DNA from 2 places in the Arthrobacter sp. N1 genome. Region 1 is predicted to be linked to the other one. Evidence: riboswitches for the same ligand, from Rfam matches in the RefSeq annotation. Region 1 holds a riboswitch; the other holds the start of a gene.

What was found. Region 1 has a riboswitch for cyclic di-AMP ahead of NVV32_RS02445 (NlpC/P60 family protein). Riboswitches for the same ligand answer to the same signal wherever they lie in the genome.
Region 2: it holds a riboswitch for cyclic di-AMP, as region 1 does, so the genes downstream of both, NVV32_RS09450 (NlpC/P60 family protein) here and NVV32_RS02445 (NlpC/P60 family protein) in region 1, are expected to answer to the same signal.

Annotation. Positions count from the first base shown of each region.
Region 1 is NZ_CP102608.1:507,160-518,763, reverse strand. It holds gene NVV32_RS02465 (DUF6457 domain-containing protein) at 1-188, opposite strand, end outside; gene mobA (molybdenum cofactor guanylyltransferase) at 205-810, opposite strand; gene NVV32_RS02455 (HNH endonuclease) at 807-1,304, opposite strand; gene NVV32_RS02450 (NlpC/P60 family protein) at 1,532-2,434, opposite strand; gene NVV32_RS02445 (NlpC/P60 family protein) at 2,458-3,324, opposite strand; cyclic di-AMP (ydaO/yuaA leader) riboswitch at 3,330-3,498, opposite strand; gene NVV32_RS02440 (metal-dependent transcriptional regulator) at 3,842-4,540, opposite strand; gene serC (phosphoserine transaminase) at 4,790-5,914, shown strand; gene NVV32_RS02430 (MFS transporter) at 6,027-7,304, opposite strand; gene NVV32_RS02425 (DUF3027 domain-containing protein) at 7,339-8,031, opposite strand; gene NVV32_RS02420 (cold-shock protein) at 8,041-8,424, opposite strand; gene NVV32_RS02415 (hypothetical protein) at 8,597-8,896, shown strand; gene NVV32_RS02410 (helicase-associated domain-containing protein) at 8,995-11,409, shown strand; gene NVV32_RS02405 (DNA repair helicase XPB) at 11,402-11,604, shown strand, end outside.
Region 2 is NZ_CP102608.1:2,064,164-2,075,767, forward strand. It holds gene NVV32_RS09440 (alpha/beta fold hydrolase) at 1-1,708, shown strand, start outside; gene NVV32_RS09445 (NAD-dependent epimerase/dehydratase family protein) at 1,705-2,673, shown strand; gene NVV32_RS09450 (NlpC/P60 family protein) at 2,992-3,846, opposite strand; cyclic di-AMP (ydaO/yuaA leader) riboswitch at 3,849-4,025, opposite strand; gene mutM (bifunctional DNA-formamidopyrimidine glycosylase/DNA-(apurinic or apyrimidinic site) lyase) at 4,163-5,125, opposite strand; gene rnc (ribonuclease III) at 5,126-5,947, opposite strand; gene rpmF (50S ribosomal protein L32) at 6,026-6,229, opposite strand; gene NVV32_RS09470 (YceD family protein) at 6,232-6,798, opposite strand; gene NVV32_RS09475 (YdcF family protein) at 6,971-7,510, shown strand; gene coaD (pantetheine-phosphate adenylyltransferase) at 7,534-8,007, opposite strand; gene NVV32_RS09485 (aminotransferase class I/II-fold pyridoxal phosphate-dependent enzyme) at 8,075-9,319, shown strand; gene NVV32_RS09490 (spermidine synthase) at 9,316-10,170, shown strand; gene NVV32_RS09495 (hypothetical protein) at 10,316-10,663, shown strand; gene NVV32_RS09500 (hypothetical protein) at 11,005-11,604, shown strand, end outside.

The sequences.
Region 1 (11,604 bases):
CCCACGGCCAGGCCTGCTGCGTACCCCACCACGAAGGTCGTCAACGGAGCTGCGGGACGGACCACGCCGTGGGCCGCCTTGCCGGCGAGCTCCAGGACGGCGTCGATGTCGACGTGCGTCCCCTCGATCTCGAACGCGGCGAGCAGCGTCTCCGTCCATTCCTGCAGCAGTCTCTGGCGATCGTCCATCAGCCCTCCGGGCGGTTCAGGGGACATCGACGCCCAGCGCTCGTGCATCACTCCAGGTGTCGACGTCGTGCGTCGTGCCCGGCGGAACCGGGACCGGTCTGGTCCTCACACTAGCAAGGAGGCTGCGCATCGAGAGATCCTGCGCAGTTCCGTACGCCAGCACGCCGTCGATCGCTGCCGCAAGGTCCGCGCTCCGGTAGACGGCGGCGAGCGGCTGGTCGCGGCCGCCGTCGAGCGCGACGAGGGAAGCTTGCCCGTCTTCTGCCCGTGCCTCGGCCAGCAGGATCGTGAGGAGGTCCGCGACCCTCGGCATGTCACACGCGACGACGACGCACCAGGGCGCTCGCGGCGCCCGCCACGAGGTGAAACCGGCCACGAGTCCCGCGGCCGGCCCCGCGAAGGGCGGATCCTCCCGGACGATGGTCGGCGCACCGGCCAGGGCACCGGGCTCCGTGTCCGGGCCGACGACGACCAGGTGGTCCGCGTCGACCAGCGCCGAGCAGGTGTGCTCGAGCAGGGTCCGGCCGCCCAGGAGCAGTCCGGCCTTCGCCACGCCGCCCAGGCGGGAGGACCTGCCGCCGGCGAGGACGATCGCGTCGAACCGCACGGGAGCGGGCGTCATGCGGCCCGCTGGGACAGGAACTCGTTCCACTGCGGGGCCGGCTTCTCCAGCTCGCGGATCTGCCACTGCGGCCCCCGCGGCGGGAGGGGGACGATCCGCAGGCTCCAGCCCAGGCTGGAGAGGGTCTTGTCACCCTTGGCGTTGTTGCAGGTGAGGCAGCAGGCCACGAGGTTCTCCCACGTGTCCTGGCCCCCGCGCGAGCGCGGCATCACGTGGTCTATCGTCGATGCCGGCCGCGCGCAGTAGGCGCAGAGGTGGTTGTCGCGACGGAGGACCCCCCGCCGCGTGGCCGAGACGTCGTACCGGTACGGGACCTTCACGTATCGGTTGAGCAGGATCACGGAGGGCCGTCCGAGGATCTCCGTGGGGCCCACGATCGGCTCGTCGTCCTCGGCCACCACGCTGGCCTTCCCTGTGAGCACGAGCACCAGCGCCCGGCGGAAGGTGACCACCGCCAGTGGTTCATACCCTGCATTCAGAACAAGAGTGCGCATGGCACGTTCCTCTTTGCTGACCTGTTCCCCGCAACCGGGTGCCATCCCGGGGTACGGGAGAAGAGCTTCGGATTGACACTGCAAGGGTAAGCCGGGCGCAGGACGGGGGCTAATCGGCGCCGATCGGGACGTGACGTGTCGCGAGCTGGTGGTCCCGGCAGTCCTGTGCCGGATGCACGGAAGGACCGGCGCGATGCGCCGGTCCTTCCGTCCTGCTCGGTGGCCGATCAGCCGCCGACGCGGATGTACACGCCGCCCGAGCCGAGCTCGGCGGGCGCGATCACCGTGGTGTTGCCGTTGAATCCGCCGTGGACGGCCTGACCGCCACCGATGTACACGGCGATGTGGGCCATGCCCATGCCGCCGTCGGCGTAGTAGATGAGGTCACCCGGGATGGCCTCGCCGGCACTGACCGTGCGGCCGAGGGACAGGTACCCGGCCGGCCAGCCGTGGAAGTTGATGCCGGCGGCGGCGAGGGCATTGCTCGCCAGGCGGGTGCAGTCCTGCATGACGCCGAGCTGGCCCTTCGCAGCTTCGGCGATGGTCGCGGCGACACCGGAGGACACCGCGGGTGCCGGAGCGGGGGCGGTGACGGGCGCCGGTGCAGGTGCAGGTGCCGCGACGGGAGCCGGGGCGACGGCGGGAGCGGCGACGGCCGCAGCCTGGGGAGCCTGCGCAACGGCCGCCGGGGCGGCGACGGCGGGGGCGGCGGGAGCTGCCGCGGTGACCGGTGCTGCCTCGACGACGGGTGCGGTCTCGACGACGGGGACGGCGACCTGCTCGACGACGGGAGCCACGACGACGGGGGCCTTCGGGGTCTTGACGACGGGCTTGGCCTTGACCTTGACCGGCGTCATGTTGAAGGACACGACGGACGAGTTCGAGGCGACGACGGCCGCGCGAACCGACGAGACCGAGACGTTGGAGGTGGCTACCTCACGCTGCGGCTGCAGGTCGGCGGCGTTGGCCGCGACACCGCTGGTGAGGACGAGGCCTGAGGCCGCGACGATGACGGCGGCCTGGCGGCCGATGCCGCCGGCGTTGGTGGTGACTGCTGCGGCGAGGGCGGAGAAGCCGGCAGTGGTCTGCGCTTCTGAGCGGTGGCGGGCGATCGTGGTGCGTGAAGTCATAAGGGATTCTCCGTGTGTGGTGATCAGCGGACGCGGACGAAGCTTGCGCCGGGAAGGTCTGACAGGTTGTGGATGTCGGTGTTCATGCCGTTGAGGCCACCGCTGATGACCTGGCCGTTGCCGACGTAGATCGCGACATGGCCGCCGGTGATGACGAGATCGCCCGCGGCGGGCGTGCCGACGACGTCACCGAACTGGAAGAACTGGCCCGGGGCCAGGTCTCCGACGGACTTGCCGACGGAGCGCAGGGCGGTCTCGACCATGGCGGTGCAGTCCTGCGCGACGCCGATCTGACCGTAGGCGGAGGCCACGAGTCCGGCGGCGACACCGGATGCCGGAGCGGGCTGCTCCACGGGGGCTGCGGGCGCCGGAGCGGCAGGAGCAGGTGCGGCGGCTGCAGGCGCTGCGGCGACCGGGGCGCTGGGCGCGGCGACCGGCGCGGCGACGGCGGCCACGGGTGCTGCTGCGACCGTAACCTCCACAGCGGGAACGACCGGTGCTGGTGCCTCGACGGCGGCGACGGGTGCGGGGGCCGCGACGACGGGATCGGGGGCTTCCTCGACGACGGGGGCTTCCTCGATGGGCTCGGGGGCGGGGGTGACCTCGACGGCGACCCGCTCGAACGTGACCTTCGCCGTGGCCGGGACCGTGACCTCGGCGGAGACGACGCGGCTGATGGTCAGGGCTGCGGAGGACTGGACCTCACGGTCCGCGATGGTGACGCCGTGGGCCGGCAGGCCGGCCGTGAGGACCAGGCCCGAGGCGGCGACGATGACGGCTGCCTGGCGGCCGACGGAACCGGCGTTGGATGTGACTGCTGTCGACAGGGTGGTCAGCGGGCTGACCGTCTTGGGCGCGCGGTGGCGGCCCAGCGAAGAGCTGGTGGACACGGTGGATTGCCTCTCCCAACGCCTGCGAGGTGAGCTGTCGGATTCGGATGGGAGTCACCCGGCCGCTGCGTGAGCAAGCGACTTAACCCCAAGGATTTCTGTGCAGAAACCCGAAATTGGTTCCCCCGCCTCTGCCATGCGATGGTGCGGACGGACCTCCGGCAATGGCAGAGCTAGGCGATTTGCAGGAGGGTGCCGGATCTAGAGCGAATTTGGCACGAGATGAAGGCTACAACAGAAAGCACCCTATGTCACGTTCCGGTCACGGAACGGTATGTTCTTGGTGACGGCGACCATCCGAGGCCCGCCCGGGCGCGAAGAAACCGCCGTGCCGGCGCCGTGACGGTCCGGGGCCAAGCACCGTCAGGGACCCGCGGTGGAGCCGTCAGGGACCCGCGGTGGAGCCGTCAGGGACCCGCGGTGGAGCCGTCAGGGACCGGTGGTGGAGCCGTCAGGGACCGGTGGTGGAGCCGTCAGGGACCGGTGGTGGAGCCGTCAGGGACCGGTGGTGGAGCCGTCAGGCGGCGACGGACACGAAGACGTGCGACGCGACCTCGGGGGGCAGCTCGAGGGCTCCCTCGACGCCCGGGACACGCACGGAGACGTACCCGCCCACGGACTCCAGCGCGAGGTCCGCACCGGGGCGCAATCCGCCCTCGTCCAGCTGGGTGAGGAGTTCGGGATCGACCTGGATGGGCTCGGCGAGACGGACGAGCGTCACCCGCTTGTCGGGTGAGTAGGTACCCATGGCCGAGAGCAGGGTGACGACGCCGTCCGTGAACAGCTCCGACCGGATGCCGCCGATGGCCTCGAGACCGGGGATCGGATTGCCGTAGGGCGACTCCGAGGGCTGGCCGAGCAGTTCGTACAGCCGCCGCTCGACACGCTCGCTCATGACATGCTCCCAGCGGCAGGCCTCGTCATGGACGTACGCCCAGTCGAGGCCGATCACGTCGCTGAGCAGGCGCTCGGCCAGGCGGTGCTTCCGCATCACGCCGGTGGCCCGGTGCCGCCCGAGTTCGGTGAGTTCGAGGTGGCGGTCACCGGAGACGACCACGAGGCCGTCTCGCTCCATCCGCCCGATGGTCTGGGAGACGGTCGGACCGGAGTGGCGCAGCCGTTCGGCGATCCTCGCACGGAGCGCCACGATGTTCTCCTCCTCGAGCTCGAGAATGGTCCGCAGATACATCTCGGTGGTGTCGATGAGGTCCGTCATGCGGGTCAGCTCCTTGGTGCGGTGCGGGTGCGCGGCTGGAATGCCTCACGCGGGTGGGGCACCGCGGCCGCCACAGCCGGTTCCGCCCCATGCCTCCCAAGGTTAACCCATGCGACCGCTCCGGGGATTCCCGCCGAGGGGGTCGCCGGCGGGCGCGGAGGGGCCCCGGGCATCCGTTCACAAATGGAGGGCAACCCGCTGCTGGGGCAGAATGAGGGCGATACCCCCGCCGATCAGCTGGAGCACCCCATGAGCGAAGCGCCCCGCATCCCCGACCACCTCCTGCCCGCCGACGGCCGCTTCGGTGCCGGTCCGTCGAAGGTGCGGAGCGGCCAGATCGATGCGCTCGTCGCCGCCGGACCAACGCTCCTCGGCACCTCGCACCGCCAGGCGCCGGTGCGCGACCTGGTCGGGCGTGTGCGCGAAGGACTGTCCTCCTTCTTCGGCGCCCCGGACGGCTACGAGGTGGTCCTCGGCGTCGGCGGTTCGACGGCGTTCTGGGACGTGGCGACGTTCGGCCTGGTCGACGCGAGGGCGCAGCACCTCTCCTTCGGGGAATTCGGGTCGAAGTTCGCCTCGGCCACCACCCGGGCACCGTTCCTGCAGGAATCGAGTGTCATCACGTCCGCGCCGGGCAGCCGTCCCGATCCCGTGGCCGAGGCCGGCGTGGACACCTACGCGTGGCCGCAGAACGAGACCTCCACGGGCGTGGCCGCACCCGTCCGCCGGGTGGCGGGAGCGGACGACGGCGCACTCGTGGTCGTCGACGCCACGTCCGCGGCCGGGGGGCTCGACGTCGACGTCTCGCAGGCGGACGTCTACTACTTCGCCCCGCAGAAGAACTTCGCCTCGGACGGCGGACTCTGGCTCGGGCTCTTCTCCCCCGCCGCCCTGGAGCGCGCCGCACGCATCGCGGCGGGCGACCGCTGGGTCCCGGACTTCCTGAACCTGCAGACGGCCATCGACAACTCGCGGCTGAACCAGACGTACAACACGCCGTCCCTCTCGACCCTCGTGACGCTCGACGCCCAGGTGGCGTGGCTGAACGGCCAGGGCGGCCTGCCCTTCGCTGCGGCCCGCACCGCGGACTCAGCCGGCCGGCTCTACGCCTGGGCGGAGGCCTCCCCGATCGCCGAGCCCTATGTCGCCCGGGCCGAGGACCGCTCGAACGTCATCGTGACCGTGGACTTCGACGACGCGGTCGATGCGTCGAGGATCGCAGCGATCCTCCGCGCCAACGGCGTCGTCGACGTCGAGCCCTACCGGAAGCTGGGCCGGAACCAGCTGCGCATCGCCACCTTCGTCTCGATCGAGCCCGACGACGTCTCCGCGCTGATCGCGTGCATCGACCACGTCGTGGAGCACCTCCTCTAGACCGGCAGGACCGCCTCTCCAGCCGTCGTGGAGCACCTCCTCCGGACCGCCGGTGCCGCGCCTCCGGCAGCTGCCGGACGAAGCATGCAGGACACTGGCGGGAACTCTCCGCCTACGCCCCGGAGTCCGCAGCGCCCGCCTCGTGGTCGAGACGCAGGCGCCGGGGTGCCGAGCGGTCGTACCGCAACCGCACCTCGTGGTAGCGCCAGGCCCAGAAGATGCCCACCCCGGCGGCCAACAGGCCGGATGCAGCGGCCACGCCGAGGCTCCAGCGGGGCCCGAACATGTCGGACACCCAGCCGACCACGGGCGCCCCGAGCGGCGTGCCACCGAGGAAGATCGCGAAGTACAGGGCCATGACGCGCCCCCGCATGCCGGGGTCCGTGGTCGTCTGGACATAGGCGTTGGCACTGGTCATCAGGGTCAGCGCGAACAGTCCCACCGGCACCAGTGCCAGCCCGAAGAGCCAGAGGTTCGGGGCCAGGGCCGCCAGCACGCAGGCCAGGCCGAAGGCCGCAGAGGCCCCGAAGACGAACCTGAGCCGCGGCCGTTCCCGCCGGGCGGAGAGCAGGGCGCCGGCCACCGAACCGACGGCCATCACCGACGAGAGGACCCCGAACACACCGGCGTCCTGCCCGAATTCGGTCCTCGCCATCGCTGCGATGAACACGGCGAAATTGAGCCCGAAGGTGCCGACGATGAAGATCGCCAGCATCACGATCATCAGGTCCGGGCGGCGCCGCACATAACGGAAGCCCTCGCGGATCCGGCCCTTGCCGGGCGCCTGCCGCGGCTGGCTGTTGAGCTCGGAGGCGCGCATCACCAGGAGGACGTAGACCATCGCTCCGAACGTCAGGGCGTTGATCATGAAGACCCAGCCCGGTCCGACCCCCGCCGTGAGCAGCCCGGCGACGGCGGGGCCGATGAGGCGGGCGCCGTTGAAGGATGCGCTGTTGAGGGCGACGGCGTTCGGGAGGTAGTCGTCACGCACCAGGTCCGAGACGAACGCCTGCCGTGCGGGGGCGTCGAAGGCGGAGACGACGCCGAGCGCCAGCGCGAACGCGTACACGTGCCAGAGGACGGCGACGTCGAGGAGGACCATGAGGCCGAGCCCGATGCCGAGCAGCGCCATGGCGATCTGCGTGGTGGCGAGGAGCTTCCTGCGGTCGACGGTATCGGCGATCAGTCCGGCCCACGGCGCGATGACGAGCTGCGGCCCCAGCTGGAGGGCCATCACGATCCCGAGCGCCGAGGCGTTCTGCGGTGTGAGGATGTCGTAGACCAGCCAGTCCTGGGCGGTCCGCTGCATCCAGGTACCGATGTTGGAGATCAGCGCGCCGATGAACCAGAGCCTGTAGTTGTGGATGCCGAGCGAGCGGAAGGTGCTCATGCTCCTTCCTCCCCGCCCCGGCGACCCACGGCGGTCACTCGTCGTCGGGCTGTCCCGTGGAGGCGGCGGATCCGTCCTCCGTGGCCGAGGGTTCTCCGGCTGCGGTGTCGGTCGGTGCGGGTCCCACCCCGGAGACGACGTCGTCGTCCCCGCGCTGGGCCGACGGCGCAGGACCCGATGCACCAGGGGCCCCGCCCGCGGAATCCTCCGCTGCCCCGTCCGTACCGGCTACGCCCTCCAGCGGCGCCGCGTTGGGAGTTGCTCCCTCCGGCAGGCCGGCGTCATCCGTCGCGGAATCCTCCGGACGCACGCGCTCGGACCAGGGCAGCCACTCGGGCGCCAGGAGCGACGCCGCGGACGGCAGCAGGCCCACCTCGCACACGGTGACGTCCTTGCTCCTCGCCACGCGTGCCACACTCGCGTACCACTGCCACCCGCCGTATCCCGGCATGAACGCCTCGAAGCGGTGGGTGACGAGGCGCTCGCCCTCGATCACGGCGGACACGTGCCGGCCGATCTGGGACTCCGGGGCCACCTCGAGCACAGCCGCACGGGCACGCTCGACCGCGGCCTCGAGCACGGCGTCGGACTTCGGGATGCGACGAGATGCACGCGGCTTCTTCGGCGCCTCCACGGGCACCTGGAGGACGGCGTCGCCGTCGTCGGGCATCGTGGTGTCGCCGGCCGGGGCGTCGCCGCCGGCGGTGTCCGGGTTGGTCGTGGTCATGGTCGAAGCCTACGCGTCGAGGTCGTCGGCCACCGCTCGGAGAACCGCGGCCACCTTCGTCGCGTGGGCCTTCTCCGGGTAGCGCCCCTTGCGGAGTCCGTTGGACACGGCGTCGAGCAGCTTGATGAGGTCCTCGGTGATGACCGCCATGTCATCCGCGCTCTTGCGGGTCGCCTTCACGACGGACGGGGCCTGCTCCAGGATCCGAGCGGAGAGCGCCTGCAGTCCGCGGCGGCCGTCGGCGACGCCGAACTCGAGCTTGGTGCCGACCTTCACCTCGCTGACGCCGGCGGGCAGGGCCGAGGCGTGCAGGAATACTTCCTTGCCGTCATCCGTGGCCACGAAACCGAAGCCCTTGTCCACGTCGAACCACTTGACTTTGCCGATGGGCACGTCGTCTACCTCTTCTTAGCTGAACCGGGCGGCCAGCGCCTGCGGTGGTGGTCCCGGGTCCGTGCACCGCCTGGTGCCGGGGCGGGCTGCCGCCGCCGGGGAAGTCTGTGTCTCCTAGGATATAGCTTCTCCGGCAGCTCCCCGGCCGTGGTTCTTGTAGTCTTGGACGGCTATGATCCCTGATGAACCAGCCCAGGACGCCCCCGCGCGGCGGTCGGTCGGCGTCCCTGCCGAGCGCGACGGCGAGGTTCCCGGCGGACCCGCCGGTCGTGGACGACTGGTCCTCTCCGTGGCCGCCGTCGCCTGCGCCGTGATCGGCCTCATCGCGCTCGCGGCGATCCTCCTCACCGCCTTCCTCGGCGGGACGGTATGGCCCGGCTTCGTCCTGGCGTCCTACTTCTGCCTGCCCATCGCGTTCCTCCTCATGGCCACCCTCGTGGTGCTGTCCGCCCTGGCGCGGCGCCGGTCCTGACGCCGGCTCCGGCGCCGGTCCCCCTCACGGCGTCCTGCACGCAGCGGGCGTGCTGCCCGCGCCCAGCTCTGTCGGGGGCGCCGGGTAGCCTTGGAGGGATGTCCGCAATCCGAGCACTGGCCGATCAGCTGGCGCGCCGGAGCGATGACGACCTGCGCCGACTGCTCACACGCCGGCCCGACCTCATCCTTCCCGCGGTGCCCGACTTCGCCGCGCTCGCGGCACGGGCCTCCACGCGTGCCAGCCTGCAGCGTGCCCTCGACAACGTCGACCGGCCGGAGCTACAGGTCCTCGAGACCGTCACGGTCCTCAGCGAGGACGCCGGCGGAGGCGTCGACCGCGACGCCCTGGCCGCCGCGCTGCCCGGCTCCGACGGCGACGCGCTGGAGGCCATCCTGTCCGGGCTGGTGGAACGCGCCCTCCTGGCCGTGGCTCCCGAGGGCGGGCTGCTCCCGGTGGGCGCCCTGGCGGACGCCCTCGGCCCGTACCCGGCAGGGCTCGGACGCCCGTTCCGCACCCTCGCCCGTACCGTCCCCCGCTTCGGTCCGGCGCTCGTCGGCGCCGTGCCGTTGCTCGCACCCGACTCCCCGAGCGAGGACCTGACGTCGGCCGCCGCGGCACGGATCATCGACAGCATCACAGCGCAGCCCGCGGCCTGGCAGGATGTCCTCGCCGACGCACCGGAAGGAGCCTCCGCGCTGCTGGTCAGACTTCGGGATGCGCCGGTGGGTTCGACGGCGACCGACACCACCCCGAACGGCGGGGCCACGCCGGCCGTGCGGTGGCTGCTGGATCGCTGCCTCCTCGCGCCCCTGGATGCACTGCACGTCGAACTGCCGCGCGGGGTGGGGATCGCCCTGCGGGGCCACACCGTCTTCACCACTCTCGACGTCGCACCACCCCTCGAGGTCGAGCGCACCACCCGGCCGGCGCTCCGGGACAACGCCTCCTTCGGGGCCATCGCCGAGACGCTCCGGCTCATGACCGCGCTCCTCGGCTCGGTGGCAACCACCCCCGTCACCACCCTCCGGTCCGGTGGGGTCGGCGTCCGCGAACTGCGCCGGGTGCGGGACGCCCTGCGCGCGGGCGAAGCGGACGCCGCATGGCTGCTGGAACTCGCTGCCGCCGTCGGTCTCCTGACACTGGACCCGGACGACTCGAGATGGAAGGCGTCACGGCTCGACGCCTGGGAGGCGCTCGGACGGGACGAGCAGTGGCTCCTGCTGGTCGAGGGGTGGCTCGCCGTCGACCGCGCCCCGGCCCTCGTCGGATCCCGGCTGCCGGACGGCACGGGCATCAACACGCTCGCCGCCGAGGCGTCGCGGCCCGATGCGCCGATGGTGCGCCAGCGACTGCTGTCCGCGGCCACCGAGCTGTCGGTGGCCGGCGGCGCGGAACCGTCCGCCCCCCGGCTGCCCGTGCTCACGGACCAAGCCGTCATCGCCCTCGCGACCTGGCACCAGCCCCGCCTGCAGCGCCGGTTCACCCGCCTTCTTCCCGGCATGCTCGCCGAGGCGCAGTCGCTCGGCCTCACCGGCGACGGCGCACTCACGGACGCCGGTCGGCTCGTCGCGGAGGGCCGGCTCGAGGAGGCCGCCCGGGCCGTGCGCGAGGCCCTGCCCACCCCTGTCTCCCACGTGGTCCTGCAGGCCGACCTCACCGCGGTCGCGCCCGGCTACCTGGAGCCCGAGGTCGCGCGAGGGCTCCTGCGGATGTCCACCGCGGAGGGTCAGGGGCCGGCCACCACCTACCGCTTCTCCGCCGACTCCATCCGCGGAGCACTCGACGCCGGTGAGGACGCACCCTCCATCCTCGCCTTCCTCGCCCTGCACTCGGCCACCGAGATCCCGCAGGCGCTGACCTATCTCGTCGAGGACACCGCCTCCCGGTACGGGAGCCTCCGGGTCGGGCGTGCCGGCAGCTACGTGAGGACCGAGGACGACGCCGTCGCGGCCACCGTCCTTGCCGATCCCCGCGCCGCGGTGCTGGGGATCGTACAGATCGCCCCGACCGTGCTGGTCTCGGCCGCGTCACCGCAGGAACTGGTCGCACTCCTGCGTGATCTCGGCTTCTCCCCCGCCACCGATGCCACCGGTTCCGCGGCCACCACCGCCCCGCGGACCGATACCGACCGGGAGCCCGGCCAGTTCCGTATGCCCCCGGAGCAGCTGCGTTCGCGACTCAACCCCTGGTCGGTCGCCGAGGAGGAGATCTCCGCACAGCTGGCGACGCTCCGTTCGGCCCGGCCGGGAGCCGCGGACCACGCGGCGGCGTCGGACAGCGAGACACTGCTCGGCCTGGAGACGCTGCGGGCCGCCATCAGGTCCCGCAGCCGTATCCGGCTCGGCACGGCGGACAGCGAGGGGAATCACGTGCGCCAGATCCTCGTTCCCCTGTCCGTCTCGGGAGGCCGCCTGCGCGTGTTCGATCCCGAGAACCAGGTGGAGAAAGTCGTATCCGTACACCGCGTCATGGACGTGGAGATCCTCGAAGGGAGCCCATCCGATGGTTGACGGCCCGCTGATCGTCCAGAGTGACAAGACCATCCTGCTCGAGGTGGACCACGAGCAGGCCACCGAGGCGCGCCATGCGATCGCCGCCTTCGCGGAACTGGAGCGCGCGCCCGAGCACGTGCACAGCTACCGCCTCACCCCGCTCGGCCTGTGGAACGCCCGGGCGGCCGGACTCGATGCCGAACGCGTGCTCGA
Region 2 (11,604 bases), 1.6 Mb from region 1:
CGGAACCAGGACGCTGTCGTGGAAGGACCTCGACGACGACGTCGCCGCCGTGGCGGCCGGGCTCACGGCCCTGGGCTACGGACCGGGCAGCCGCGTCAGCCTCCTGGTCCCGCCGGGGATCGACCTCACGGTCCTCATCTACGCGTGCCTGCGGATCGGGGCGATCATCGTCGTCGCCGACGCCGGCCTCGGCGCGCGCGGCCTGAGCCGCGCCGTGCGCAGTTCAGCACCCGACGTCGTCATCGGGATCGAACGCGCCCTGCTCGCCGCGCGGGCCTTCCGCTGGCCGGGCCGCAGGATCAGCGCCACGTCCCTGACCGCGGCACGACGGCGGGCCCTGCGGGTCGATGCGTCGCTGGGCGACCTCAGGGCCGCGCGTGCGACGGCGGATGCCGGGGTGCAGCCCGAGCCGGACGCCGATGCCGCCATCCTCTTCACCTCGGGTTCCACGGGACCGGCGAAGGGGGTGGTCTACACGCACCGTCAGCTCTCGGCGATGCGGGACACCGTCGGCGCCACGCTCGGACTCGGCCCCGGAGCATCCCTCGTCGCGGGATTCGCGCCGTTCGCCCTCCTCGGCCCGGCGCTCGGCGCCACCTCCGTGACACCGGACATGGACGTCACCGCTCCCCGCACGCTGACGGCGCAGGCCCTCGCCGACGCAGCAGCGGCGATCGACGCGACCGTCGTGTTCGCCTCCCCCGCGGCGCTCAGGAACGTCCTCGCCTCTTCGGATGCCCTGTCGGAGGACGGCCGGACCGCGCTCGGGCGCATCTCGCTGCTGCTCTCGGCCGGAGCCCCCATCCCCGTGCCGCTGCTGGAGGAGGTCCAGGCCCTGGTCCCGGCCGCCGCCCTCCACACGCCGTACGGCATGACGGAATCCCTGCTCGTCGCCGACACCGATCTCGGCGGCATCCGGCGGGCTGCCGCTGCGGCGGCCGCCGGGCTCGACGGCGCAGGGAACGGTGTCTGCGTGGGCCGTCCCGTGCACGGAGCGGTCATCGCCATCAGTCCGCTGGCCCCGTCCGGTCCGGACGTCCAGGACCACGGGCACGGCGCCCGACCACACCGGCCCGCTCCGGGCGCGGCGACCGGTGAGCCCACCACGGCCCCCGGTGTCACCGGCGAGATCCTCGTCGACGCGCCGCACGTGAAGGACCGCTACTTCCGGCTGTGGAGGACACAGCAGGACTCCGTGCGGACGCACCCGTGGCACCGCACGGGGGACGTGGGCCACCTCGACGCCGAGGGCAGGCTCTGGGTCGAGGGCCGCCTGGGCCACGTCATCACCTCCGCTGCGGGGATCCTCACGCCCGTCGGCCTGGAGCAGGCCTTGGAGATGCTGGGCGACGTCCGCCTCGCCGCCGTCGTCGGCGTCGGGCCGGCCGGCACGCAGGCCGTCGTCGCCGTCCTCGAGACAGCAGCGTCCCGAAGCGCGGCAGCAGCGTCCGGGCGACCGGTCCGACGGCGGGCCGGAGCGTCCGCTTCGTCCCTGCTGCGGAGACCGGACCAGCGGGCCCGACTGGCCGCCCCCGATCTGGCGGCCGCGGCGCGCGAGGTGGCCCGGGAGCGCGGAGTGGACCTGGCCGCCGTCGTCGAGGTTCCTGCCCTGCCGGTGGACATCCGCCACAATGCCAAGATCGACCGCGCACGCGTGGCCGCCTGGAGCGGCCGGTTCCTCTCGGGCGGCCGGGCAGGGTCCCTGTGACGGTCCTCGTCACGGGGGCCAGCGGCATGCTCGGCCGCGCGGTGGCGCAGCAGGTGCTGTCCACCGGGCGGGAGGTGCGCTGCTTCCAGCGGCGCCCAGCGGGGATCGCCGGGACCCAGGAGGTCCTCGGCTCCGTCGATGATCCCGCAGCCGTAGCCCGCGCGGTGGCCGGCTGCTCGTCGGTCATCCACCTCGCCGCAAAGGTCTCCTTCGCAGGTCCCGCTGCCGAGTTCCACCGGATCAACGTCGAGGGGACGCGCCTCCTCCTGAACGCGGCGGAGCAGGCCGGCGTCACCGACGTCGTCCAGGTCTCCTCACCCTCCGTGGCGCATGACGGCACATCGCTGGTCGGCGCACCGGCAGGCCCCGCCGATCCTGCGCATGCGCGGGGTCACTATGCGCGGAGCAAGGCCGCCGCCGAGCTGCTGGCGCTCGGCCGCAGCACCCGTGGCTTCCGGGTTGCGGCGGTCCGTCCCCACATCGTCTGGGGTCCCGGGGACACGCAGCTCGTGGAGCGCGTGATGGAGCGGGCACGCGCCGGCCGCCTCCCGCTGCTCGACGCCGGCACCGCCCTCATCGACACGACCTACGTGGACAACGCGGCGGCTGCGATCGTGGCGTGCCTGGTCCGGATGGACCGCGCCGCGGGACTGTCACTCGTGGTCACGAACGGCGAACCCCGGCCCATCGCCGAGCTCCTGGCCGGTATCTGCCGCGCGGGAGGCGTGACCCCACCGACCCGGAGTGTGCCCGGATCGCTCGCCCGGGGAGCGGGAGCCGTGATCGAGCGCTTCTGGACCGCCCTCGAGCGGTCCGGGGAGCCACCCATGACGCGCTTCCTGGCGGAGCAGCTCTCGACCGCGCACTGGTTCGACCAGCGGCACACCAGGGCGGTCCTCGACTGGCGTCCGGCGGTCGGCATCGACGAGGGGTTCGAGCGGCTCGCCCGCCACTACTCGACCTGACACCGGCCTGCAGACCGCCTGCCCCCGCTGGCTTCGCGCACTCCTGTCCCACCCGCCCGGTCGTCCGGCAGCCGGACCGACCTCCATCACGCCGAGCACGCGCCGTCGTCCGCGGCCGGAGCCTGCGGAGCCTGCCCCGTGCTCGACGTGCACGGCGCTCCCGACCGCTCGGACATGGTGCCGGCCGGCGTCGGAACGGGGGTACGACGAAGGGCGGGATGCTGTGCATCCCGCCCTTCGTCAGGCGTCACTGCTGGAGCTCGACCCCACTCCTTCGGCTCGCAGCGTGACCGCGGACCGGGTGGGCCGACCGATCGATCAGCGGGTGTAGTAGCCGTCCACCGACATGACGGACACGGGGTGCACCTGCGTGCCCTGCGACGGGTTCAGTGCGCTGATCATCTGGCCGTTGCCGAGATAGATACCGACGTGGCTCCCACCGTTCTGGCTCACCAGGTCACCCGGCTGGGGGTTGCCGGTGGGGCGCAGGGCGGCGAACTGGGACCACGTGGTGCGCGGGAGGTTGATGCCGTTCTGCGCGTAGACCCACTGGACGAAGCCCGAGCAGTCCCAGCCACCGAAGGCCGTGCCGCCGTAGACGTAGCCCGATCCCTCTCCCTGCATGGCCGTTCCGACGATGCCGGTGGCGCCGATCGACGAGGACTGGAGGCTGTAGGTCGGCGCGTCATCGACAGGGGCGGCGACGGGCGCGGCTACGGGAGCGGCGACGGGCGCTGCTGCGGGAGCGGCGACGATCGAGGCGGACTGCACCGAGTACTGCTGCTGGGGAGCGGCGGATCCGCCGAGTGCGATGGACTGGCCCGGGTAGATGACCGAGGCGTAGCCCAGGCCGTTCGCCGAGAACAGGGTGTCCAGGCTGACGCCGTGGGCCGCGGCGATGCTGCCGAGGGTGTCACCGGACTGGACGGTGTAGGTACCGGCTGCGGCGGGGGTGGCCACGACCTGCTGGACGGGAACCGACTGGACGCTGATCTCGCCGGAAGCGCTGGCGGGCAGTGCCGCGCCGAGCATGAGGCCGGAGGCCGCGACGACGACGGCGGCGGGCTTGCCGGCGATCGAGGCGCTCGCGGAGACGGCCCGTGAGGCGGTGACGAGGGGGTTGACACGCGTGGGGACTGCCCGGTGGCGTGCGATATGGCTCTTCTTGGACATGCTGATGCCTTTCCCAATGCCTACGAAGTTAGCTGTCGGGTTCGGATGGGACATCCGGACGTGGTGTTCGTGCACCACCGCCCCAGAGCTGGTGCACGCGCGTCTTGACCCCTAGGACCCGTGAGTGGGTCCGCTATCGGTTCCCCCGCCCCTGTCGATGTGTGTAGCGAACGGTCCGTCCTCATCGACAGGGTTAGGCAGAGAGAGGAGGGGCGCCCCTCCGTGGTGGAGCGGGCGCGGGTTCAACGGTACGCGGTGATCCCCGACTTGTCACGTTTGGATCACGGACGGCCGGATGCCGCTGTCCCGGCGCTGCTCAGGGTCTCGCGTTCCGCGGCCGGGGCTGGCAGACGGGGCAGAAGAAGGAGGACCTGTTCATGAAATGCTCCCGCCGGATCAACGTGGTCCGTCCCTCTGCAGCACACCTGCGGCACGGCCGGCCTGAACGCCCGTAGGCCTCGAGATCGCGGGCGAAGTAGCCCGATGCACCGTTGACGTTGACGTAGAGGGAGTCGAAGCTCGTCCCCCCAGCGGCAAGGGCACGGGTCATCACCTCGGTGGCGGCGTCCACGATGCGCCGAGTGTCGGGTCGGCGCATCGTCTCCGTGGGCCGCGCGTAGTGGAGGCGCGCAGCCCACAGCGCCTCGTCGGCGTAGATGTTCCCGATCCCCGAGACGAGTCCCTGGTCGAGCAGGGCACGCTTCAACCCCGTGCGACGGCGGCGCAGGCGCTGGTGGAACTCCTCGAAGGAGAATGCCGGATCGAGGGGGTCGCGGGCGATGTGCGCGGCCTGGTGGGGCACGAGCGCGGTGTCGCTTCCCCCCAGCCCACCGGGGTGACCGTCCGGTGTCGGCTCGAAGCCCGTGACGAACATCCCGCCGAAGATCCGCTGGTCGACGAAACGCAGATCCGTGGGCAGGGCGGAGCCGTCCTCCCCCGTCGCCCGCGACAGGGCCAGGCGAACCTTCAGGTGCTTCTCCGGGGGCGCCGCTGCGTCCTCGATGAGCAGCTGCCCGCTCATGCCGAGGTGAGCCATCAGCGCCAGCGGCGGGGCGGCGTCATCCGCCGCCGGATCCTCGAGGACCATCCAGAGGAACTTCCCGCGCCGCACCACATCGGTGATGCGCGCGCCGGTGACGTCGCCGACGAAATCCTCGACCCCGTTGACATGACGACGCAGGGATCGTGGATCGAGGACGTCGACCTTCTCGACCGCCCGCCCGGTGACCCAGCGGGACAGTCCCCGCCGGACCACCTCCACCTCGGGGAGTTCAGGCACTCATGCTCCGTCGTCGGAGTCTGAGCGCTCGGGGAGCCCCGCGTGGTCGGTGTGCCTCCGCGCGCCGCCGGAGCGACCGGTCACGACACCTGCAGGACGCACGTCGACGTCGCCGGCTCCCGTGACGGTCGCAGGCACGTCCTGAACGTCGGCGAGGAGCTTCCACGAAGCAGCCGCAGCCGCCTGCTCGGCCTCCTTCTTCGAGTGCCCACCACCCGCGCCGTACTCCACCCCGCCGATGACGAGACGCGCGGTGAAGGTGCGCGCATGGTCGGGACCCGTCCCGTCGACCTGGTAGTCGATGGCGCCGAGCCGCCTGCCCGCTGCCGTCTCCTGGATCCGGGTCTTCCAGTCCGTCCCCTCACCGAGCACGGCGGAGTCCCGCAGGAGGGGACCGATGAGGCGCATGACCATGGCGCGGGCGGTCTCGATGCCGTGGCTCAGGTACGCGGCGCCGATCACGGCCTCCATGGTGTCGGCGAGGATGGAGGCCTTGTCCCGCCCGTTGGTCAGCTTCTCCCCCTGGCCGAGCAGCACGTAGCTGCCGAGGTCCAGTGCCCTGGCGACGCCGGCGAGCGCCCTGGTGCTGACCACGGCGGACCGTCGCTTCGCCAGTTCACCCTCGGACAGATCCGGGTTGTCCCTGTACAGCGCGTCCGTCACCGAGAGGCCGAGCACCGAGTCACCGAGGAACTCGAGGCGCTCGTTGGTGGGGATGCCGCCCTTCTCGTACGCGTAGGACCTGTGCGTCAGGGCAAGACGAAGCGTCTCGGTGTCGATAGTGACACCGAGACGCTTCGAGAGTTCTTCTGTATTCTTCACGACCGCATCAGCTGATCACGCGTCGGACCGGCGTTTTCCGCCGCTGCGCGGAGCACGGCAGCGGAAGGTGCACCGATGTCAGACGTCGGCTACCTTGCGGCCCTTGTACTCGAGGAACAGCGGGGTGCCGGCCGAGTCGGTGACAACCTTGGCCTGGTGGGCGAGGCTGTAGGTGACGCGACCGTTCTCGAGGGTCTTGACCAGCCTGGGGGCGGTTGCCTTCCACTGGGACCGGCGTGCACGGGTATTCGCGCGGGACATCTTCCGTTTCGGGACAGCCACGGCTAACTCTCTTCCTTCTCGTCTGACTCTGACTTGGGTGCCGCATCGTTCTCGGCGGCAGTGCCCGCCAGCCCTGCGAGGGCTGACCAGCGGGGATCCAGTACTTCGTGGTGGTGGTCCGGATCGTCGTTCAGCCGTGCTCCGCACTCGGAACACAGGCCCTGACAATCCTCCCGGCACACCGGCTGGAATGGCAGCGAAGTGACCACCGCATCCCTCAGCACGGGCTCCAGATCGACGGAATCGCTCTCCACCCGGTGCTGTTCTTCGTCCTCTTCCACCGACAGCGACGCAGAGTCGCTGTAGAAGAAGAGTTCCTGGAGGTCCACGTCGCGGTCGAACCGCAATGGCTCCAGGCAACGGCCGCACTCGCCGGTCACCTCGACGTTTGCCGTTCCCGACACCAGGATTCCCTCGTGGACCGATTCGAACCGCAGGTCCAGCTCCATGTCGGAGCCCTCCTGCACGCCGATCAGCGCCACGCCGAAATCCTTGGGTGCCGGAACATGTTCTTCGATGGTCCGCATGCTCCCCGGACTGCGTCCGAGATCCTTGACACTGAATGTCAGGGGCGAACTGAGATCGCTGCTAATGGTGACTCCTGTAGAACATATGACCGACGTACCATCCTAGCCCGATGGGACCGGCAGGCCCAAAACGCGGCCGTACGTCTACCCTCGGAGGGTGACCAGCCCTTCCATCCCTCCGCATCCTGCTGGGACACCGGATGGCCTCCCGCGGGTGCTCCGCCGGACTCTGCACTTCAGCACGGTGCTGCTCGTCCTGTGGCTCCTCACAGCCTACGAGCTCTTCTACAACCCGCCTCTCGCCGAGACGGGTCGCGCAGATGCGGTGTTCGTGCTGGCGGGTGCTTCGGACGAGCGCCTCGCGGTGGGACAGGATCTCGTCGACACGGGCGCCGCACCCCTCCTCGTGCTGTCGTCGACGGGCCTGCCGGGCAACACGCAGGCGGACGCCCTGTGTGGAGCGGAGACCCGGAGGACCACGTGTTTCCGCCCGGATCCGCTGACCACCCGCGGCGAAGCACGATCCATCAGCGACATGTCCCGGGATCGCGGCTGGGACGACATCATCGTCGTCACCTCGACGTACCATGTGACGCGCTCACACCTCAACATCTCCCAGTGTTCGAAAGCCACGGTCACCATGGCTGCATCGCACCCTGATCTCGGTCCAGGGCAGTGGATCGCGAGATTCACCGAGGAGAGCATCGCACTCGCTACGTCCGTCCTCCGTCCGGTCTGCGCCAACCGGGTCTGACAGACCGCGCCGGCGAACGGCCCTCAGACCCGGTCGACGAGGCGTCGGAGGACGGCGTCGGGCACGAACGGACGGATGTCGCCCCCCAGTGCGGCCACCTCCTTCAGCAGGGTGGAAGAGACGTGGGCGAAGTCGGTGCCCGTCGGCAGGAAGACGGTCTCGACATCGGCCAGGTGCCGGTTCATCGTCGCCATAGGCAGCTCGTAGTCGAAGTCGAGGCTCGAGCGAAGGCCCTTCACGAGCGCCGTCGCTCCGTTCTCGCGGCAGAAGTCCGCCAGGAGGCCGGCGCCCATGGGGACCACGCGGATGTTCGGCAGGTGCGCGAGGCTGTCGACGCAGAACGCGATGCGCTCCTCGCCGGAGAAGCGGTAGTTCTTGGCGTAATTGGTCGACACCGCGACGAGCACCTCGTCGAACAGGCTCGCTGCACGCCCGATGACCTCGATGTGTCCGTTGTGGAGGGGGTCGAAGGATCCGGGGCAGACGGCGCGGCTCATGCCTCCACGGTACCGAGTCCCGCTCCCGGGTCCACCCCTCGGCCGCCGTCACCGGGATACTGGTGGCATGAGCACCGATGCCGAGCGAACCTCTCCGCACCTCCCCACCACCCGCCCGGCCGCCCCGTGGGCGAGAACCGCTGCCGGCGCGAACCTGCTCGGCGGGGACGGAGAGCTCGGGATCACCATCTTCGAGGAGGTCACCGCCCTCGCGCAGAAGCACGCGGCGATCAACCTCGGGCAGGGCTTCCCCGACGAGGACGGGCCGCGGGAGATCCTCGACGCCGCGAGGTCGGCCATCGCCGACGGGGCCAACCAGTACGCTCCCGGACAGGGCATCGCCGTGCTGCGTGACGCCATCGCCGCCCATCAGGAGCGCTTCTACGGGCTCACCGTCGATCCCCGGACCGAGGTGATCGTGAGCACCGGCGCCACGGAATCCATCGCCGCGGCCATTCTCGCCTTCGCCGGGCCGGGCGACGAGGTGCTGACCTTCGAGCCCTTCTACGATTCCTACGGCGCCGTGATCGGCCTCTCCGGAGCCACCCATACGACAGCTCCCCTGCTGGCGCCGGACTTCCAGCCGGATGCCGCCTCGCTCGCGGCGGCCTTCACGGACCGCACGAGGATCGTCGTCGTCAACAACCCGCACAATCCCACCGGAAGCGTCTTCCGGCGGGAGGCACTGGAGACGATCGTCCGGCTGGCGGAGCGGCACGGTGCCATCATCGTCACCGACGAGGTGTACGAGCACCTCCGCTTCGGCCCCGAGCACATCCCGATCGCCACGCTCCCCGGAGCGGCGTCGCGCACCCTGACCATCTCTTCGGCAGGCAAGACCTTCTCCGTGACGGGATGGAAGGTCGGGTGGCTCAGCGGGCCGGCGGAACTCGTGGCTCAGGTGCGCACCGTCAAGACGTTCCTCACCTATACCTCCGGCACTCCCTTCCAGAGTGCGGTGGCTTTGGGCCTCGGCCTGCCCGACGAGTTCTTCGACTCCGTGGCGGCCACCCTCCGGCGGAAGCGCGACCTCCTGGGCGAGGGACTCCGCGCCGCGGGATTCGAGGTGTTCGAGCCCGAGGGGACGTTCTTCACGACGGTCGACGCGTCCCCCCTCGGTATCGACGACGCGACGGCCCTCGCCCGCAGGTTGCCCTCGCTCATCGGCGTGGCCGCCATACCGGTGGCGATGTTCTGCCACGAGGACGGCGCCGCCCGGACGAGGTCGCTCCTCCGCTTCGCCTTCTGCAAGCGCTTCGACGTGATCGAGGAGGGCGCCCGGCGCCTGGCCACCCTCCGGGACCGCGTATGAACGTCCCGGATGCCACGGCCGGCCACGACGGCCCGAAGGCCGCCGACGGCGACGACGAATTCGACGTGCCGACCCGCTGGCTCCCCGTCGCGGGTGCGTACGCGGAGATCGACGAGGACGCCTACATCGACGGCGCACTGATCCTCAGCATCGGTGGCGCCCAGCAGTCCCACGTCGACGTCGCGCACCCGGGCCGTGTCTTCTACGAGTACCTCCAGCGCATCGCCCACGTGATCGACCTGCTCGGAGCACCCGGCGCACCCTTGAGGGTGCTCCACCTCGGCGCGGGGGCACTCACCCTGGTCCGCTACGTCCACGCGACGCGACCCGGGTCCGCGCAGGTCGCCGTCGACCTCGATGCCGAGCTGATCGACTTCGTCCTCGCGGAGATGCCGCTCGCGGACGGTACCGGCTGCGACATCGTGATCGGCGACGCCGCCGATGTCGTGCTGGAGGAGGCCGACGGATCCTTCGACGCCGTCGTCCTGGACATCTTCGCCGGATCGGACGCCCCGGCCCACCTCACCTCGCCGGACTTCGCGGCCCACCTCCTGCGCGTCTGTGCACCGGACGGCGTGGTGCTCGTCAACGTGGGCGACGATCCGCCGCTCGCCTTCGCCCGGGCGCAGAGCCGGCAGCTGTCCTCCCTCGCGGAATCGACGGCGGTCCTCACCGAGGCCGGGATGGTGGACGGCAGCTCGGCGGGCAACGTCGTCGTGGCAGCCCGTCCCGCTCCCTGGCCCGCGTCATGGACCGCCGCGCTGCTCGCGGCCGGCCCGCACCCCGCCGCGGTCCTGGTCGGACCGGCGAGGGAGGCGTTCGACGCCGGGGAGCCGCGTCCCGCGCGGTAGCCCTCGATCAGCGCCTGCGGTCCCGGGCGGTCGCCCTCCTGTCAAGGAAGATCCGGTCCGGCAGCGACACCCTTTCCGTCACTAGCCTGAAAGAGCTTGAGCAGCCGGGCGCGAGGGACCGTCCCACCCTGGGGAGACCGGAGCCATGCGGCACACGCTGAGCATCACCATCAAGCTGGACATCGACTTCCGATGGGCGCGTATCGACGTCCGCGGCTGCCTCACGCGGGGCAGCTGCCGCGCGCTCGTACCGATCGTCGACCGCAGCTTCCGCATCCTGCAGGAGCCGAACGTCGTCATCGACCTGACGGGCGCCACGCACATCGATCGTGAGGGGGTGGACACCCTGCGGAACCTCGGCATCGTCGGCCCCACCGCGCATCCCCTGCTCACGGAGCGGACCGGCACCTGCTCGCTCGTCGTGCCCGACGACCTCCCGGAGTGCCCCTCGCTCCGGGCCCGCCCGGGCGGCGTCCACCGGTCCGCGGTGTGAACGGCCACCGGGGCCGGCACGCCGCGCCTCCCTCACGGCCGGCCCGGGGATGCTCGTGACCTTCCACGGACGGCCTCGGTGAACGGCATCGCGTGACTGATCGTCACGGCGTCAGCCCCGGGGTGGCGCGTCCTGTCGTCCGTGCGCTGGCACGAGGTGAGGTGCCACCGCTGACGCCCGCTCCGGGAGCGGTGCGAGCTGCGAACGCCCATCCGTGGCGCACAGCTGACCGAATCATGTGCAGATCATCGGGGTGGTCGACGGCTGTACGCTGAAGGAGATCGTCACCCGACGGTCGAAGCCGCGGCCGACGCACGGGAACGAGAGGGGGAGGAACAGTCATGACTGCACCTGCCCTTCCGTATGTCCGGTCGCTGGTGCTGGTCTCCCTGATCCTCTCGGTCTCCTCCGCGTCGCATGTGCTCGCCGCCGGTCATGTGCCGGCGCCCGGAGTCATCCTGCTGCTCGGCGTGCTCCTGCTCCTGCCGATGATGGCGCTCGCGCGGCGCACCGTCTCCTTCCGGTCCGCCCTCCTCGCGATGGGTGCGGGGCAGGCCCTGCTGCACAGCCTGTTCTCCCTGACCGCAGTGCCCGCTGTCTGCCAGAGCTCCTCGGCGATGCCGGGCCACCACGCCGCCTTCGAGCTGGCCTGTTCGCCGGTCACGCAGGACGGGATGGCGGGAGCTACCGGAGGCGCCCTGATGCTGCTCCTGCACGCTGTCGCGACGATCGTCCTCGCGGCGGCCGTGGCGACGAGCGATCACGCCGCCACCCTGCTCCGAGCCTGGCTCCGACCTCTTCTCACCGGCGCCGGTGTCATCCCCCTGCCCGCGACCCCGCACCGCTCCGCCGTCGTCCTCGTGCCGACGCCCGTCGCTCCGTCCACCGTGTACGGCGCAGTCCCCCCGCTGCGCGGGCCGCCGTCGCCCGCCGCCTCGACC